DNA from 3 places in the Terrabacter lapilli genome. Region 2 is predicted to be linked to each of the others. Evidence: riboswitches for the same ligand, from Rfam matches in the RefSeq annotation. Region 2 holds a riboswitch; each other region holds the start of a gene.

Region 1 (5,659 bases), on a different contig from region 2:
CTGCGGCCACGTACCTTCCGCGATGTCGGTCAAGGTGTCGCCCCACCACGCCACCTCCGCAGGGTCGCTGACGGCAATAGGCAGAGCCAGTGCATTCCCAATGGCCCCGGCTGCCGAGAGGACGGCCGACGGCGTCAAGCCCTCGTCTGGCCAGCGACGGGCTCCCTCGAGGTCACCACCGAGGTTCAGCCACTTGTAGACGTGCTGCGGATGCCACGCCTGGGGCCACCCGGCTTCGACGTGCTCGCGGTGCTCGGCGGCATGGCGTCTGCGTGCCTCCGACTGACGAGCGCGAAGCTTCTCACGTCGCTCCTGGGCTCGGCGCGCCGCCGCCGCGGCTGCCCGATCTGCCTCGTGCGGTTGCTCCTTGCGTCGGGACTCGCGCATCCGCTCCGCCTCGACACGCGGCGCCCAGTAGTCCGCGGCGAAGTCGAGGAAAACGTAGTTCAGCACCGCGGCCCGCTGGTCGTCTACCGCCTCGAGCGCGCGGTTCAGCGCCGTGTTCGCGGCGGCGATCGACACGTACGGAGATGCCAGGCCGAGCTCCCGCCACGCCCGGTCGGCGCCGGTGGCCCGCGCGTCAGGCGTGATCTGGCGCCAGCCGAGCGCCACTGTCGCGCCATCCGTGCAGGAGACGACAGTCAACGCGTCAGCCGTCCACTCGAAGATGGCGTCCTGCTTGAACCGCCACCCGAGGTCGACAGCCTCCTGCCGCGTCAGGCCGACGATCGCAACGCTCGGTTCGACGTGCAGCCACGCCGGGTCGGCCCCGGCCGCCGGGTGGTACGCCGCGTTCCTGGCGTCCGGCTGCGCGACCAGGGCGCGCTGCGCGCGACGGTTGTCCGACTCCGTGGCCGGCCGGCCGTGCGGGTTGTATGCCGTGACGATGTGGACCGCCTGCGCGGGTGCGTCGCCGGCCGCTGCCCCGACTCGCCACTTTCGATGACGACGAGTCCAGCCGGCAGGTGCAGACGCAGTTGCACCGAGAGACAGGCGTCGCGAATCATGCGCGGAAACCCTCCGTGACGTCGGCGGGTCCGCTGGCATCCGCGCGCCTCGAAGTGGGGTGCTCAGCGATGCCGGCGCTGGCATCGGGACGCCATTCGTCGTGGGTCGCCGGGTCGAATCGGGTCCAGATGCCCTGCACGTAGCACCGCCGGGCGCGATACCCAGCGCGCTGCAGACGCTGGGTGATGTGGAGCGCCTCAGGGACTCGTGCGGAATGGACCTCGATCACGTCGACGCCCAGACGGTTACCGCGCTCTGCTCGAGCAACGAGATGGTCGACCGCCGCGACGGACGTCGTCCCGCCGAGGAGCTCGTAGTCGAGCCAGAGTTCGTCGATCTGCCGGTCCCCGACGGCACGAAGGAGTTCGACCGCATCGTGGCCGCGGCGAACTTGGAGGTGGGATCGCCGGTCTCGAAAGGCGCGTGTGTCGTCGACGAGGACGACCAGCGGAGTCTGCGGGCGAAGCTCGGGAAGCAGGGATGGGTGCATCCACAGCCCCTTTCGGTCCAAGGAGCCCCTGAACCGAGGCCCGCTCTGGCGGAGCCGACGGATGCCGGCGCGGCCGGGTCTTCCTTGGACGGCACCGGGGCGGACCGGTTGCCGGGCGACCCCTCCAAGGTGGGTGACGGTCGCGCCTCTTGACCCGGGAGACATGATGAAAGGACGCCTCGGACATCAGCGTGGCTTCCGGCCGCCTACTTGGGCTCCCACGTCCGCCGACTCGCGGCGTATTGCCGCGGTCTTTGCGACAGCGCCGCTCGACTCGCTCCGCGCATCCGCCGAGCGCCGAGCGCCGAGCCGATAGGCGCGGATATGGCAGCTCCTTGGCGGCAGGTCGCGACGACGCTGAATCAGCTGCACGCGCGAGGCGACGGCAACCTCGACGGCGACCTTTGCAGCACTCGCATCCGAGCTTCACGACCTACCGAACCCGGCGCCGCGCGACGGCATCGATGAACCGCATACGCGCGCAATGCGACGTGCAGCTGGGAATGGCACCTTGGGCCCAAGCCTCAACTCATCCACCTAGAATACAGCGCTGAGCCTTTTGACAACCAGGCTCGAGAGGCAGCCTCGAATGTGTACCGGGTGCACTTTCGCCGCCCAGCCTAAATCGTGCCACCCCTTCCACGGGCGTGGGATGCAGAACACGGGCCCAGCCGTTGAAGAGAGCAGCAAGCAGGTCATCCCATCGACCGGAGAAGATCTCGCGATGACGGCCTTCTGTTGTAGGCAAATCGCCTCGACCGCGCCGAGCGGAGAGGAGGGCAGGCGGCGACGCCCGCGCTCAGGCCGCTTAGCCTCCTACTCCAATTCCTGACGATCCTGGAATTCGCCTGCGTAAACAACTAGATCGCGCAGCGACTCCTGCCAGCCCACAATCGCCGAATACGCGTCCGCAACGTCGCCTGGTTCTAAGCCGAGCGTTGGGTCTGCCAATCTGCCCGTTAGCCAATCCTCGAGCGCTGCCGGCACGGGCTCGCCAAGCGCGTTCGACATCGTTCCCTCGTCGTCGTTCGGGTAGGCACTGAACCATAGACGACACGCCGTCGGCAGAGGCAGAACGCCGATGAGGTGATCAACGTTGACGGCGTCCTCCCGGATCCACTGCCCTCCCAGTTCGAAGATTCGCGGGTCCACGTCGTCCACGCGGTAGCGATGGCCCAGTACTTGATCGCCAAGGGTGTTGAGGAGGCTGAGCGTGGCAGCCTCCTTCCATTCTGCCGCTGGCAGGCGGCTCCTTAGATCCCCGCGGTCTGTTAGTACGAGCTTGCTTGCGAGGAGGACTCGCGCCGAGCGCAACTCGTCATCGCCCGAAGGGGGCATGTCTAGTAATGCCTCTAGCCAGCGAAGGGACTCTTGGGTCGTGGCATTCATCGGTATAGCCCCCAGCTGTACGGCACGGCGCACGATCTCCTGTGGTGCGCCGATTCGCCGGCCCACCCGGCGAACCACTTCGCTGGCAAGCTCACCATCGTCGATGGCTCGCATGAGGTCCGACCACGGAAGTTCACCGCGCCACCTGTGGAGGAGGTCCTCGACACGTCCGGGGTCATCGACCTGCCCGAGTAGCTCGATGAACTGTGAGGCGGACTGTTCCTCGAGCGCGGCCGGTATCACGATCGGGTGCCGTTGTTGGGCTTGGTCGAGGGACGCATACAGCGCTGCGCTTGGTTTGCGGTCGCTGCTGGCGCTCTCTTGGGCCGCTACTACCACATCAAGAACTTCTTGCGGTAGGCGGTCGGCCATGTGTTTGGTGATGGCGGTGGTGATCGAGGTTGCGAGCTTGGCAGGCATGGATAGTGTGCGTTTCGCCAAAGCGACAGCGATGCCCGGCCCTAGGTCCGGGCCGTGTTCGGCCAGGGCAAGGAGGATCGATGCCTCGTCCTCGGCGTGCTCGAGGACCTGGGCGGCGAATTCGATTCGTTGGCGGACGAAGAGGTGGACGTACCTGCTCAATGCGGGTCGCGCGTTCTTTCCGTGGCGGGCGCGCCGAAGAATCCAGGTCTGCAGCTCATCGTCGAGTGCCGGGTGTTTGAGGATTTGGCCGTTGGCCCATGGGTTGTCCAGCTCGTACAGCAGCCAAAGGTGACCGATAGTCCCTCCATTAGCCATCTCGCTGAGGAGTTCGACGCACCTGTGGGGGTTGTTGGCGGCGAGGGCGTGCATGAATTGGCGGGTGCGGTCGTCGGTCCCGCTAGGCGCCTCGTGGACTACGGATTCAGCCGAGGTGGGGCGCTTGGGGGCGATGGGGGCAGCGTTGCGAATCGGGCGCGCATCCTTCGGGCGCGTCACCTTCGCGCTGCGTTCTGCTGTGCCGAACTTCTTCGACACTCGTCGCGATCGGTATTCGAAGGAGGAGCGCTGGTCAGGGTCGACCTCACCTTCCCATGCGAGCATCTCTTCATTGATGCGATGGGCTAAGGTCCAGTCGTCGGCTGAGATGGACCTTTTGAGGATGTCGTTCGCGTAGGCGAAGTCGCTGCCGTCGCTCCAAGAGCCGGAGTGGCCAAGCTCCTCTGCAGCGATGCCGGGGCCAACCTGATAGAGGAGGTAGGTCCTCCATCCCTCGCGGACCGTGGCGGCCTCGGTGGCTCCAACGGCGCAATCGGCGAAGGCGATGCGAGCGTCGCGCAGGCGACGAGCGTCGGCGAGACTGGCAGGGCGCAGCTGCAGGAAGTGTCTCTCTGCCGTGGCCCAGCCGTGATGGTGCAAATCGATGTAGGCCTCATCTGCCGCGGCCATACCCCCGTCGAGCGTCGCGATGGCGTCGGGCCAAAGCGGAGCTGGAGGCACTAAGCCATGTGGGAAGGCTTCGTCGCCCAGAGTGAGCATTCGAAGGAGGAAAGCAAGTGAGGGTGCATCTGGCAACGGGGGTTGCCCAGCGATGATGCTCTGGGTCACGGAGTCCCTGACACATTCCCTTTGTGCGGGCGTCATGTCGCTGAGCAGCAGCTCGTACGTGTTGCCGCCGATCGTGCGGATCTGCGCGGGAGCATGCGCGGGGACAAGGGGAAGGACGCCGATTAGTTCGCGCAGCTTTTCCTCGACGGCGGCTTCGGTTTCCCAAGGCGGCACGTGAGGGCGCTGTTGAGTCCGTACATTGCTCATCCGCGCCGCCTGGGTGATGCGCTCGAACGCGCTCGGGTCATTCGTAGGCGGGTGCGCTAGCTCAGGCAGGGCCCTCTCGAAGGCCTGGACAAGCGCCTCGAGTGTGGCCTCCAGAACGCCTGGGAATTGACTCATCATTCTCCTGTGGACCTTCGGCTCCATCGACGCTTCTGCGATGGGAGGCACTGAGCCCACTGCTGCGAGGACCCACCTAGATCTTAGTGTGACGTCTTCGTGCGGCCGCCGACGTATAGGTTCAAATCATGACGCATAACTTGGTCCAGTGGGTGGCTGATCGGATCGATGCTGACGCCACGTTGACTGAAGAGGTCGGCTTGATCATTTTGGCAGCGTTGGAAGGGGACGCCGCGTTGGCTGACCAGCTCGCCGGCACTTCCACCGAACGACCCCAGCTCTCGCAAGACGAGTCCAGAGAGAGTCCGGACGGCCCAGTGCCCGCCGGAGTGTTCCTCAAGTCAGTCGAAGTGGAAGGTTTCCGTGGCGTCGGGAGCACCTCCACCGTACGGTTATCGCCGCAACCGGGACTGACGATCATTGCCGGTCGGAATGGGTCGGGGAAGTCGAGCTTGGCGGAGGCACTGGAGGTCGCGCTGACAGGTTCGACATACCGGTGGAAAAACAAGTCGCTTCAGTGGAAGGAACATTGGCGGAACCTGCACCACTCCGGTGATTCTCGGATCGTGGTGCAGGTGGTCGAAGAGGGCCGAGGTGAAAGCGCTATTGGCTGCTCGTGGCCGGAGGGCGTAACTGACGTCAATGAGCCCTTGGCGTGGGTGCAGCGCCCGGGGAGCAAGCGTGTGCCAGGAACGGCTGTTCTGGGTTGGTCAGCAGCCTTGGAGACCTTCCGGCCGATGATGTCGTATGACGAACTGGGCGGGATGTTGGAGGCGGCACCCAGCGCTTTATATGACGCTCTCTCGCGCGCTTTGGGAGTCGAGCAGATCAGCGACGCTATACGGCGGCTGGAGGTGCAGCATAAGGCGCTGAAGGCGCCGGGCGATGCGCTGGCGGCAACGC
Region 2 (5,659 bases):
CGTCGGTGTACGTCAACGGTGTGCTGCTCGGGCGGGTGCCGGTCACCGCGGGCACGACCGCGTTCACCGGGGTGGAGGTGTCCTCCGGCGGCACGACTCCGGTGGGCGACGACGTCATGATGGACCAGGTGTACACCTCGTCCTGACGCGGGCGACAGGCGTGGACGCCGGAGCGGGGTGCGGGACTCAGACCAGACGTTGCGTCACCGTGTGCCGTTCGCCGTCGTGCACGACGGTCGTGGCCGCGCCCTGCACGAGCGCCAGCATCGGCTGCACGTGCCCGCACTCCACGTCGGCGACGATGGGCAGCCCCAGCATCCCGAGGGCGTCGACGACCGCCGCGTGCTGGGTGAAGCCGTCCGGCTCGGGCGCCCGGGTGCGCGAGACGAGGATGCCGTTGGCGGCGTCGAACCAGCCCCGCAGCCGCATGGCGTGCAGCGCGCGGCAGATGTCGTAGGAGCTCCACTCGGCGATGTCGAGGGCCACCACGAGACCCTCCGGCGCGTGGTCGCGGGCGAAGGCAGCGATGTCGGCGAAGGGTCCCCCGGCGAGGAAGCCGAGGGTCTCGACGCAGCCGGCGACCAGGCGTCCGCCGAACGTGACCGGCTCGCCCTCGTGACCCGGGTCGATGCGCGCCCACGTGCCTCGGTCCTCGAGCGTCATCGTCGAGACCGTCGGGTTGTCGGCGTAGTCGTCCCAGCCGCCCGAGCGGAAGCGGCCCGGTGAGTGCTGGGCGAGCTCGCCGCCAGGCTCCCCAGCCGCGACGTCGGCCCAGTGGAGTATGCCGTCCGGCACGGCATAGGGGGTGTCCATGAGGTTCTGCCCGTGGATCGTCGCGATGCCGGTCGTGAGGGTCAGCGGCGTGATCCACGTCGAGGTGTCGGAGAAGCCGACGCACCACGTCGGATCCGCGGCCGCCACGGCGTCGAGGTCGAGCAGGTCGAGCAGGTCGATCCCGGTCTCGCCGCCCCACGGCGGCACGACGGCCCGGATCGTGGGGTCGAGGAGCATCGCCATGAGCTCGGCGGCGCGCGCCTCGCGCGGCCCGCTGACGTGGGACGGCGCGTGGTTGAGCTCGCCGACGACGACCTCGAAGCCGCGGTCGCGGAGGCACGAGACGGCATACGTGAACCGCCCCCACAGGGGGTCGGGGACGCCGGAGCTCGGCGACGTGACGCCGATCCGGTCGCCGGGGCGGAGCGGGGCGGGGTAGCGGATCGGCATGGCTGACATCGTGCCAGCCGTGCCGATCCGCTTCAGCCCGGTTTCCGCCGGTCCGGGACGCTCAGGCCTTCGCGGCGGAGAAGCCCTGCTCGAGGTCGGCGAGGATGTCGTCGATGTGCTCGATGCCGACCGAGAGGCGCACCAGCCCGGGCGTCACCCCGGCGGCGAGCCGGTCGGCCTCGGGGCCCTGCGAGTGCGTCGTCGACGCGGGGTGGATGACGAGCGAGCGCACGTCGCCGATGTTGGCGACGTGGCTGTGCAGCGTCAGCGCCTCGACGAACTTCTTGCCCCCCTCGAGGCCGCCGGTGATCTCGAAGGAGAGCACCGCACCGGCGCCGCGGGGCGCGTACTTCTGGGCGGTCGCGTAGGACGGGCTGTCGGGCAGCGAGGCCCACACGACCCGCTCCACCTGGTCGTGGCCCTGCAGGAAGGCTGCGACCTTCGCGGCGTTCTCGAGGTGGCGCTCGAGGCGGAGCGACAGCGTCTCGAGGCCCTGGGCGATGAGGAAGGCGTTGAACGGCGCGGCGGACGGGCCGAGGTCGCGCAGCAGCTGCACGCGCGCCTTGAGGATGTAGGCGAGGTTGGCCCCGAGGGGGCTGCCGACGCCGAGGTCCCGCGCGAAGACGAGGCCGTGGTAGCTCTCCTCGGGCGTGTTGTAGTTCGGGAACCGCTCCGGGTCCTGGGCGTAGTCGAAGCGCCCCGCGTCGACGATGACCCCGGCGATCGAGGTGCCGTGGCCGCCGAGGTACTTCGTCGCGGAGTGCACGACGACGTCGGCGCCCCACTCGATCGGCCGGATGACGTAGGGCGTGGCGATGGTGTTGTCGACGACGAGCGGCACGCCGTGCTCGTGGGCGAGCGCGGCGACGGCCTCGATGTCGAGCACCTCGGCCTTCGGGTTGGCGATGGTCTCGCCGAAGAAGGCCTTGGTGTTGGGCCGCACGGCCGCCCGCCAGGACTCGATCGAGGTCGGGTCCTCGACGAAGCTGACGTCGATGCCGAGCTTGGGGAAGGTGAACTTCAGCAGGTTGACGGTGCCGCCGTAGAGGCTGGGGGAGGCCACGATGTGGTCGCCGGCCTCGGCGAGGTTGAGCAGCGCCAGCGTCGTGGCGGACTGCCCGGAGGCCACGAGCAGCGCCCCGACCCCGCCCTCCAGCGCGGCGATGCGCTGCTCGACGACATCGGTCGTCGGGTTCATGATCCGCGTGTAGATGTTGCCGAACTCCTTGAGCCCGAACAGGTTTGCGGCGTGGTCGGTGTCGTTGAAGACGTAGCTCGTCGTCTGGTAGATCGGCAGTGCGCGCGCTCCGGTGGTGCCGTCGGCGGACTGTCCGGCGTGGATCTGCTTGGTCTCGAAGGACCAGTTGGGCTCGGTCATCGCTCGGTGCTCTTCCTCGGTCGTGTCGGTGACCGGGGCTGCGGGTTCAGCAGCCGGCGCACCGACGGGTCGGTGCGGGAGAGCGACTCTCGGGAGGTCTCTCCGCGCTTGCCCGCGCGCCGGGTGGCGTCGACGGGCCAGGTCCTCACCCGGGGCACCCCACCGCGGTTGGAGGGTTGCCGGCCAGCGAGCCGGGGCTTGTCGCTGGCGCTCATGACCTACCGGGGAGTGTACGTATGCGTCGCGACCGAGAGTGAGCGGGTGTCCTCATCGTGGACGCCGACACGGCATACGGCTCGGCCCCGCAGTTGACGCTGCGTCGCCCGTGGCGTCGCTCACGAGGCGGCCCGGGTCGTCCGAACCGGCGAGTAGGATCACCGTCCGTGAGCACGAACGCCGACTTCGACCTGTTCCGGACCAGCGAGGACCACGAGGCCCTCCGAGAGGCCGTCCGCGCGGTCGCCGAGGACAAGATCGCCCCGTACGCCGCTGCCGTCGACGCCGAGGCGCGCTACCCGCAGGAGGCGCACGACGCCCTCGTCGCCTCGGACTTCTTCGCCCCCCACGTGCCGGAGGAGTACGACGGCGTGGGGGCCGACGCGCTCGCCACCTGCATCGTCATCGAGGAGGTCGCCCGCGTCGACGCGTCGGCCTCGCTCATCCCGGCCGTCAACAAGCTCGGCTCGCTCCCGCTCATCCTCGACGGCAGCGAGCAGGTCAAGTCCCGCTACCTGCCGCCGCTCGCCAAGGGTGAGACGACCTTCTCCTACGGCCTCTCCGAGCGCGAGGCCGGCTCCGACACCGCGTCGATGCGGTGCCGGGCGCGCCAGGACGGCGACGGGTGGGTCCTGTCCGGGCAGAAGTCGTGGATCACCAACGCCGGCGTCTCCGAGTACTACACGGTGCTCGCCGTGACGGACCCCGACGGCCCGCGCGGCGGCAACGTCACCGCCTTCGTCGTCGAGAAGTCCGACGAGGGCTTCACGTTCGGCGAGAAGGAGCGCAAGCTCGGCATCAAGGGCAGCCCCACCCGCGAGCTGCACTTCGACGACGTCCGCCTCCCCGCCGACCGCGTCGTGGGCCAGGTCGGCGACGGCCTGAAGATCGCGCTGCGCACCCTCGACCACACCCGCGTCACCATCGGGGCGCAGGCGGTCGGCATCGCCCAGGGCGCGCTCGACCAGGCGCTGGCCTACGTCAAGGAGCGCAAGCAGTTCGGCAAGCGCATCGCCGACTTCCAGGGCATCCAGTTCATGCTGGCCGACATGGCGATGGAGCTCGAGGCCGCGCGCCAGATGGTCTACGTCGCGGCAGCGAAGTCCGAGCGCGGCGACAAGGACCTGTCGTTCTTCGGCGCGGCCGCCAAGTGCTACGCCTCGGACGTCGCGATGAAGGTCACGACCGACGCCGTCCAGCTGCTGGGGGGCGCCGGCTACACGAGCGACTTCCCGCTCGAGCGGATGATGCGCGACGCCAAGATCACCCAGATCTACGAGGGCACCAACCAGGTGCAGCGGCTCGTGATGGCCCGCCAGCTCCTCAAGGGCTGACGTGTCCGGAGCCGACCACGCGGCGCGCGGGCGCCTCGGCATCCCCGCCCGCGTCGAGGTGCCCTACCTGCGCACCAGCGCGACGCCGATGGCCGAGCCGGCCGTCGTCGACCTGGTCCTCGCCCGGCCGACACCGGTGGTGCGGCTCGGCAACCTCAACCTCCATGGCGTGCACCTCTACCTGACGGACCCGGACTTCCGCCGCTACACGGACGGGGCCGAGGTCGTGCTGGCCGACGGCTGGCCGGTCTGGCGGGCGCTGCGCACGGCTGATCCGACGCTCGATGCGTCGTACCGCGTCGGTAGCAGCGACTGGCTCTTCCGTCTGCTCGAACGCGACCCCGAGCTGACCGTGCTCGCCGTCGGTGCCTCTCCCGAGTCGAGCGCACGGGCAGCCGCCGTCGTCGCCGAGCGCGCCCCCAACATCCGGTGGGTCGCCTTCGACGGCTACGGACTCTCGCAGCAGGACGCCGGGCCGGCCACGACGATCGAGGCGGTGCTGCCCGAGGCCGACCTGGTCCTGGTGGGGATGGGCATGGGCGCCCAGGAGCGGTGGATCGAGGAGCACCAGCAGCGGATGACCCACGGCGTCATCGCGAACGTGGGCGGTTGCATCGACTACGTCTCCGGCGAGCAGGTGCACACGCCACGCTGGGTGGGGCGTGCCGGCCTGGAGTGGCTCTACCGCCTGGTGGCGAGCCCGAGCAGGAACGCGCGCCGTGTGTTCATCGAGCCCGTGCAGCTCGGGGCCGTGCTCCTGCGCGATCGAGCGGCGTCACGCCGGCGGGCTCACTCCGACCGCGCGTCGTAGCGCTCGAACCGCTCCTTGCGGCCCTCGCGCATGAGGCGGCGCCACTGCGCCCACTGCTCCGGCGACCGCTGGGCGCCGAGCAGGAAGGCGGTGTAGACGGCATACTCCAGGGGCCGCTTGAGGCGCTTGCCCGGCTGGTTGGTGAGGTAGCCGCGGTTGCGGAAGGTGTAGAAGCGCTTGGCGCCGTCGGGCGGCAGCACCACCCCCAGCGGCCCGTGGAACTCCGCCGCCCCGCTCGGGTGGACGTACGTCGCGTCCGTGACCGTGCCGAAGCGCAGCCCGGAGCGCTGCAGCCGGCGGTGCATCTCGATCTCGTCACCGCGCAGGAAGAGGCGCAGGTCGGGGACCCCGACGGCCTCGATGCACTCGGCCGTGAAGAGCGCGCCGTTGAAGAGCGCCGCGAAGCCCTCGAGCACGCCGGCCGCGCCCTCGGCTGCCAGCTCGCCCACCGTGGTGACGCGCCGGAGCGAGCGGCGCGTCGGGAACGCCAGCTGCTGGAGGTCCTCGTGGACGACCGCCGGGGACGCCATCGCGAGGCGGCCCTCGCCCACGTGCCGCAGCAGCGTGGCCAGGGTGGTGTCGGAACCCGGGCGCCCGTCGTCGTCGGCGAGCCACACGAAGGCGGAGCCCAGGGCGAGGGCGTGCAGCATCCCGTAGGCGAAGCCGCCCGCCCCTCCGAGGTTGCGGCGCGACGGC
Region 3 (5,659 bases), 310 kb from region 2:
ACGGTTCCCGGCACGGCCGAGCCGGGCTCCACCGGGAATGGCGGCACCCATCATCCGTCCACGGGTTCGCCCCGCGACCTGCAGTCCGTGGTGGCGACCTCAGGCGCCCGGGGCGCGGGCGCGCCGAACCCCGACCGCGACGTCACGGGCGCCGCCGCCGGTGCCGACCGCGGCGCTCGAGCACGGCTGCCGGAGGGCGTGCGGCAGGCAGCGGCAGACTTCGTCCTCGAGTCCGTGCGCAAGCGGCTGGAGCGCTGAGGCGTAACCGGGCCCGTTGGCCCAGGCAGGTCCCGACGGGCAGGTCGTCCACACCCCGATCAGGGTGAGGGGTGCCCGTCCACAGGGTGGCCGAGGGGCCTGTCGCCACTCCGGCAGCGAGGCGAGGCTCTCGGCATGCCGAAGATCTCACTGTCCGGGCCGGCCGAGCTGCTGACCGTCATTCCCTTCCACCTCGGGTTCCAGCCGACGCGCAGCGTCGTGGTGGTCTGCTTCCACGGCAGGCGACTGGGCCTGCTGGCCCGGCTCGACGTCGTCGACGCCGACGTGGCTGCCGAGGCGGCAGCCCAGACGGTGCCGACTCTGCTGCAGGGTGACCCCTCGTCGGTCGCCCTCGTCGGGTTCGAGGAGGAGCCCGATGAGGCGCTGCCGCTGCTCGAGGCACTGGCGGACGCGGTCGAGTGGGACCGCGTCCTGGTCCGCGAGCGTCTTGTCGTCCGTGATGGCCGGTGGCGCTCGATCGGTTGCGACTGCTGTCCCGACGAGGGGTGGCGGCTGCCGGAGCAGGCCGACGTCCCGGCGGTCGCCGACTACGTCGCTCTGGGGCATGCCGTGCTGCCCGCTCGGCAGGATCTCGCCCGGCTCGTCGCGCCACTCGCGCCCACCGACCCGCTCCACCGCGGCATCCACGCAGGCATCGAGGAGTGGCAGCGGAGGTATGCCGCGGCCGGGGGATCGGTCTCGGACCTGCCGGAAGGGCCGGGGCCGCGACGCGCCTCGCGCACCCGGACCGGCACCTCGGACCGCGGCCTGGCCGTCCTCGAGGGTGGAGATCACAGCGCCCGGCAGCAGCTGGTCAACGAGTCCCTCGTCGCCTGGGCCGCGGTCCTGCACGGCGAGATCGACGAGTCCGAGCTGGCCGACTGGGTGCCGTCCCTGGTCGGACCGCTTCGCGACCTGCACGTCCGTGACGCGATCGTGGGGTGGTTGTGTCCGGGGTGCGTGCCGCTGGATGGCTTTCCGGACCAGCTCCAGGTGCTCCTTGACGAGCTCCTCGGACCGGAGCTGCGTCTGCCACCGGCCGCCGGTGACGAACGGTCGGGGCCGGACACGGGGCCGGACACGGGGCCGGAGGAGGGCCCGTGGAGCGACGGCCACGGGTCGGGCGAGCCCCTCGACGTCAGACCGGGACTCGACCTCGACGACGCGCGCCTTGCTGCGGGCCAGCTGGACGGGTGGGACGAGGCGGCCGTGCCCCGGCTGGTGCTCGCCCGGCTCGAGCAGGTCTGCCGCCTGACCCCGCCGGCGCACGCAGCACCCCTGCTGTCGGTGGTGGCCTCGCTCGCCTGGTGGGTGGGCGACGGAGCCAGGTCGGGCGTCGCTGTCGACCGTGCGCTGGAGCTCGAGCCCGAGCACCGGCTCAGCCGGCTCGTGCGGCAGTCGCTCGACTACGGCATCCGCCCGAGCCGGTGCGCGTGAGGGCGTCCATGTCGTGGACGGCTGCGTGAGGCCACGAGGCGCCCTCGCGTATGGTTTGTCGAGGTCATGAGTACCAGTGACAAGCCCCGGCTCGCTGGTCGGCAACCCTCCTTCGCGGTGGGGTGCCCCGGGTGAGGACCTGGCCGCGCCCGTCCCGGGTGCGTGCAAGCGCGAGCACGAGGAGTGGTACCCGATGACCGTCACGCACCGGAAGCAGGGCACGCGGCGACCCGGACACGTCGGCGCGGCCGGAGGTGTCCAGCACACTGGGGTCGCCCCGTTCCCGTCGGGGCGCGCCACGCCGGCGCCGGCCCCGGGGCACGGGCGTCCCGGTGACGGCCGCGTCGACCAGCGCGGCGACGGCGTGTGGCGCGACGGCGACCCGGTCGGCCGGCGCCGGTTCGCCGACGTGGGCGACATCGAGCTCGAGCGCGGGGGCGTGCTGCCCGGGGTGCGCATCGCCTACGAGACGTGGGGAACGCTCAACGAGGCCCGGGACAACGTCATCCTCGTCGAGCACGCCCTGACCGGCGACAGCCATGTAGTGGGGGAGGCCGGCGATGGTCACGCGTCGCCGGGCTGGTGGAACTCGCTCATCGGTCCCGGGCGCCCGGTCGACCCCGGGCAGTGGTTCGTCGTCGCTGCCAACGTCCTCGGCGGCTGCCAGGGCAGCACCGGTCCGGCGAGCACCGCGCCCGACGGCCGGCCGTGGGGCAGCCGGTTCCCGTACGTCACGGTGCGTGACCAGGTCAAGGCCGAGCATCGAGTGCTCGCCGACCTCGGCATTGACCGCCTCGCAGCGGTCGTCGGCGGGTCGATGGGCGGCATGAGGGCACTGGAATGGGCTGTGAGCCGACCCGACGCGGTGGAGCGCTGCATCGTGCTCGCCTCCACCGCCTACGCCACCGCCGACCAGATCGCCTGGTGCCAGTCCCAGCTCCTCGCGATCCGCCACGACCCCGACTTCTCCGGGGGTGACTACTACGCGAGCGGACGTCGGCCCGACGCCGGTCTGGGCCTCGCCCGCCGCATCGCGCACATCACCTACCGCACCGAGGCCGAGCTCGGGCAGCGCTTCGGCCGCGAGCCACAGCTCGGCGAGGACCCGCTGCAGGCCGGTGAGCGGGGGCGCTTCGCCGTCGAGTCCTACCTCGACCACCACGCCGGCAAGCTGGCGCGCCGCTTCGACGCCAACTCCTACATCGTCCTCACCGAGGCGATGAACTCCCACGACGTCGGGCGTGACCGCGGTGGGCTCCGGGCGGCGCTGGCCCGGGTCACGGCCGACTGCACCGTGGTCTCGGTCGACACCGACCGGCTCTACCCACCACGGCTGTCCGACGAGCTGCACGCGGCCCTACCCGCGTCCGAGCGCGAGCACATCGTGTCCGACTTCGGCCACGACGGGTTCCTCATCGAGGAGGACCAGGTGGGCCGGATCGTCCGCGAGGCACTGGGCCGCCCGCGGGGCTGACCGGACTGTCACCGTCCCGCACCGGTGACCGGTGCCCGCAGACGCTCGCGCGACGCGCTGCGCAGGGGGATTTCGGGTACGGTGCGACCACTGGTTGTTTCCGTCCCAAGGAGGTCCGGGAAAGTGGCCATCGTTGTCGGTTATGTCGCCACCAAGGAAGGGCGCGCGGCGCTCAAGAGAGCTGCCGAGGAGTGCGTCCTGCGTGGTGCGAAGCTCGTCGTGATCAGCTCCCACCGAGGTGGGAAGGACTTCGACAGGGCGGAGGCCAGCCAGTTCGAGACCGAGCTCAGCCGCGTCCAGGCCCTGCTCGACGAGAAGGGGCTCGAGCACGAGGTGCGCCAGCTGGTCCGTGGCAACGACCCGGCCGAGGACCTGATCTCCGTCGCTGAGGAGGAGAAGGCCGACTTCATCGTCATCGGCCTGCGCCGCCGCAGCCCCGTCGGCAAGCTCATCCTCGGCTCCAACGCCCAGCGCATCCTGCTCGACGCGAGCTGTCCCGTCCTCGCCGTCAAGGGCGAGTGACGAAGCACCTCGCCTGACTCGGAGGTCGGCGCAGCGAGGGGTCCCAGCGCCCCGCCGTATTTCCCCTGCGTTCGCCCTGATGCCTCACGCCGTTTTATAATGTCCGAGTACCGGATCGCACAAGGCACACCGAGAGCTCGAACAGGGACCGACTCCGACAGGCCACGCTTCTCCGGGCACCAACTCCCATCCTCGTTCGTTGTGATGGTGCATGCCCGGAAGCGGCGCGCCCACCAGACGAGTCTCGCGACGAAAGGCGACTGCATCCGTGCCCAAGGCAACAACCGCTGGAGCTCCCAAGACCCTGCCGAAGGTGTTCCAGCACGAGGCGATCATGCAGCTCCTGGTCAAGGGCAGCACCAACGGGACGATCACCGGGACTGAGATCGCGCAGGCCCAGGTCGACGCTGGACTCGACCTGAAGCAGATGAAGCCGGTCCTCACCACGCTCGAGGCCCACGACATCGAGATCGTCGTCGACGCACCGCACTCGAGCACCAAGAAGACCCGAACCGGGACCAAGGGAGGCACTGTGGCCACCGCACGGAGCAGCACGGCCGCGGCGACGAAGTCCGCCACGCGGACCACCACCGCCACCACCAAGACCACTGCGAAGAAGACGACCGCCAAGGCGGCCTCCGCCGACGACGAGCAGGGCGGGTCCGCCAAGCCGACCGCCGCCCGCACCGTCAAGAAGGCGGCGACCAACGCCGGTGTCGTCAAGGCCGCCGCGAAGCCCGCGGCGAAGAAGGCCGCCACCAAGAAGACCACCACCAAGAAGGCCACTGCCGGTTCCGGCGCCGGGGGCGCCGACGCCGTCGTCGGTGACGACGTGGACGAGGACGCCGACGTCGAGCCCGACGACGCCCCGGTCGCCGAGCTCGAGGACGTCGAGGTCGTCGCCGAGGTGGTGGAGGACGCGGACGAGACCGACGACGCGGACGAGAACGCGCCGGCCGCCGCAGCCAAGACGGAGGAGGCCGAGGAGTCGGGCTTCGTCATCCGCGACGACGACGAGGACGACGCCCCGGCGCAGCAGGTCGTGACCGCCGGCGCCACCGCCGACCCGGTCAAGGACTACCTCAAGCAGATCGGCAAGGTCGCCCTCCTCAACGCCGAGCAGGAGGTCGAGCTCGCCAAGCGCATCGAGGCGGGCCTCTTCGCCGAGGAGAAGCTCAACTCCGGCGAGAAGATCGACATGAAGCTCAAGCGCGAGCTCTGGTGGATCGCCCAGGACGGCAAGAAGGCCAAGAACCACCTGCTCGAGGCCAACCTGCGTCTGGTCGTCTCGCTCGCCAAGCGCTACACCGGCCGCGGCATGCTCTTCCTCGACCTCATCCAGGAGGGCAACCTCGGCCTCATCCGTGCGGTCGAGAAGTTCGACTACACCAAGGGCTACAAGTTCTCGACCTACGCCACCTGGTGGATCCGTCAGGCCATCACCCGGGCCATGGCCGACCAGGCGCGCACCATCCGCATCCCCGTCCACATGGTCGAGGTCATCAACAAGCTGGCCCGCGTTCAGCGCCAGATGCTGCAGGACCTCGGTCGTGAGCCCACTCCGGAGGAGCTCGCCAAGGAGCTCGACATGACCCCTGAGAAGGTCGTCGAGGTCCAGAAGTACGGCCGTGAGCCCATCTCGCTGCACACGCCGCTCGGCGAGGACGGCGACAGCGAGTTCGGTGACCTCATCGAGGACTCCGAGGCTGTCGTCCCCGCCGACGCCGTGAGCTTCACGCTCCTGCAGGAGCAGCTGCACTCGGTGCTCGACACGCTCTCCGAACGCGAGGCCGGCGTCGTGTCCATGCGATTCGGTCTCACCGACGGTCAGCCCAAGACTCTCGACGAGATCGGCAAGGTCTACGGCGTCACGCGCGAGCGCATCCGCCAGATCGAGTCCAAGACCATGAGCAAGCTGCGCCACCCGAGCCGCAGCCAGGTGCTGCGGGACTACCTGGACTGAGTGCC

Evidence for each region. Region 2 has a riboswitch for S-adenosylmethionine ahead of ABD241_RS16720 (bifunctional o-acetylhomoserine/o-acetylserine sulfhydrylase). Riboswitches for the same ligand answer to the same signal wherever they lie in the genome.
Region 1: linked by a shared signal. The riboswitch ahead of ABD241_RS10340 (cyclic-phosphate processing receiver domain-containing protein) and the one ahead of ABD241_RS16720 (bifunctional o-acetylhomoserine/o-acetylserine sulfhydrylase) in region 2 are both predicted to bind S-adenosylmethionine.
Region 3: linked by a shared signal. The riboswitch ahead of metX (homoserine O-acetyltransferase MetX) and the one ahead of ABD241_RS16720 (bifunctional o-acetylhomoserine/o-acetylserine sulfhydrylase) in region 2 are both predicted to bind S-adenosylmethionine.

Annotation. Positions count from the first base shown of each region.
Region 1 covers NZ_BAAAPU010000007.1:530,331-535,989, reverse strand. The annotation lists gene ABD241_RS10345 (DUF3293 domain-containing protein) at 1-1,047, opposite strand, end outside; gene ABD241_RS10340 (cyclic-phosphate processing receiver domain-containing protein) at 1,004-1,498, opposite strand; SAM riboswitch class IV at 1,536-1,653, opposite strand; gene ABD241_RS10335 (hypothetical protein) at 2,315-4,783, opposite strand; gene ABD241_RS10330 (AAA family ATPase) at 4,885-5,659, shown strand, end outside.
Region 2 covers NZ_BAAAPU010000009.1:391,886-397,544, reverse strand. The annotation lists gene ABD241_RS16730 (exo-alpha-sialidase) at 1-146, shown strand, start outside; gene ABD241_RS16725 (LD-carboxypeptidase) at 187-1,224, opposite strand; partial or broken gene ABD241_RS16720 (bifunctional o-acetylhomoserine/o-acetylserine sulfhydrylase) at 1,286-2,659, opposite strand; SAM riboswitch class IV at 2,702-2,821, opposite strand; gene ABD241_RS16715 (acyl-CoA dehydrogenase family protein) at 2,986-4,152, shown strand; gene ABD241_RS16710 (WecB/TagA/CpsF family glycosyltransferase) at 4,154-4,963, shown strand; gene glfT1 (galactofuranosyltransferase GlfT1) at 4,942-5,659, opposite strand, start outside.
Region 3 covers NZ_BAAAPU010000009.1:86,733-92,391, reverse strand. The annotation lists gene ABD241_RS15345 (YkvA family protein) at 1-258, shown strand, start outside; gene ABD241_RS15340 (DUF4192 domain-containing protein) at 394-1,695, shown strand; SAM riboswitch class IV at 1,758-1,872, shown strand; gene metX (homoserine O-acetyltransferase MetX) at 1,889-3,169, shown strand; gene ABD241_RS15330 (universal stress protein) at 3,293-3,691, shown strand; gene ABD241_RS15325 (RNA polymerase sigma factor) at 4,026-5,654, shown strand.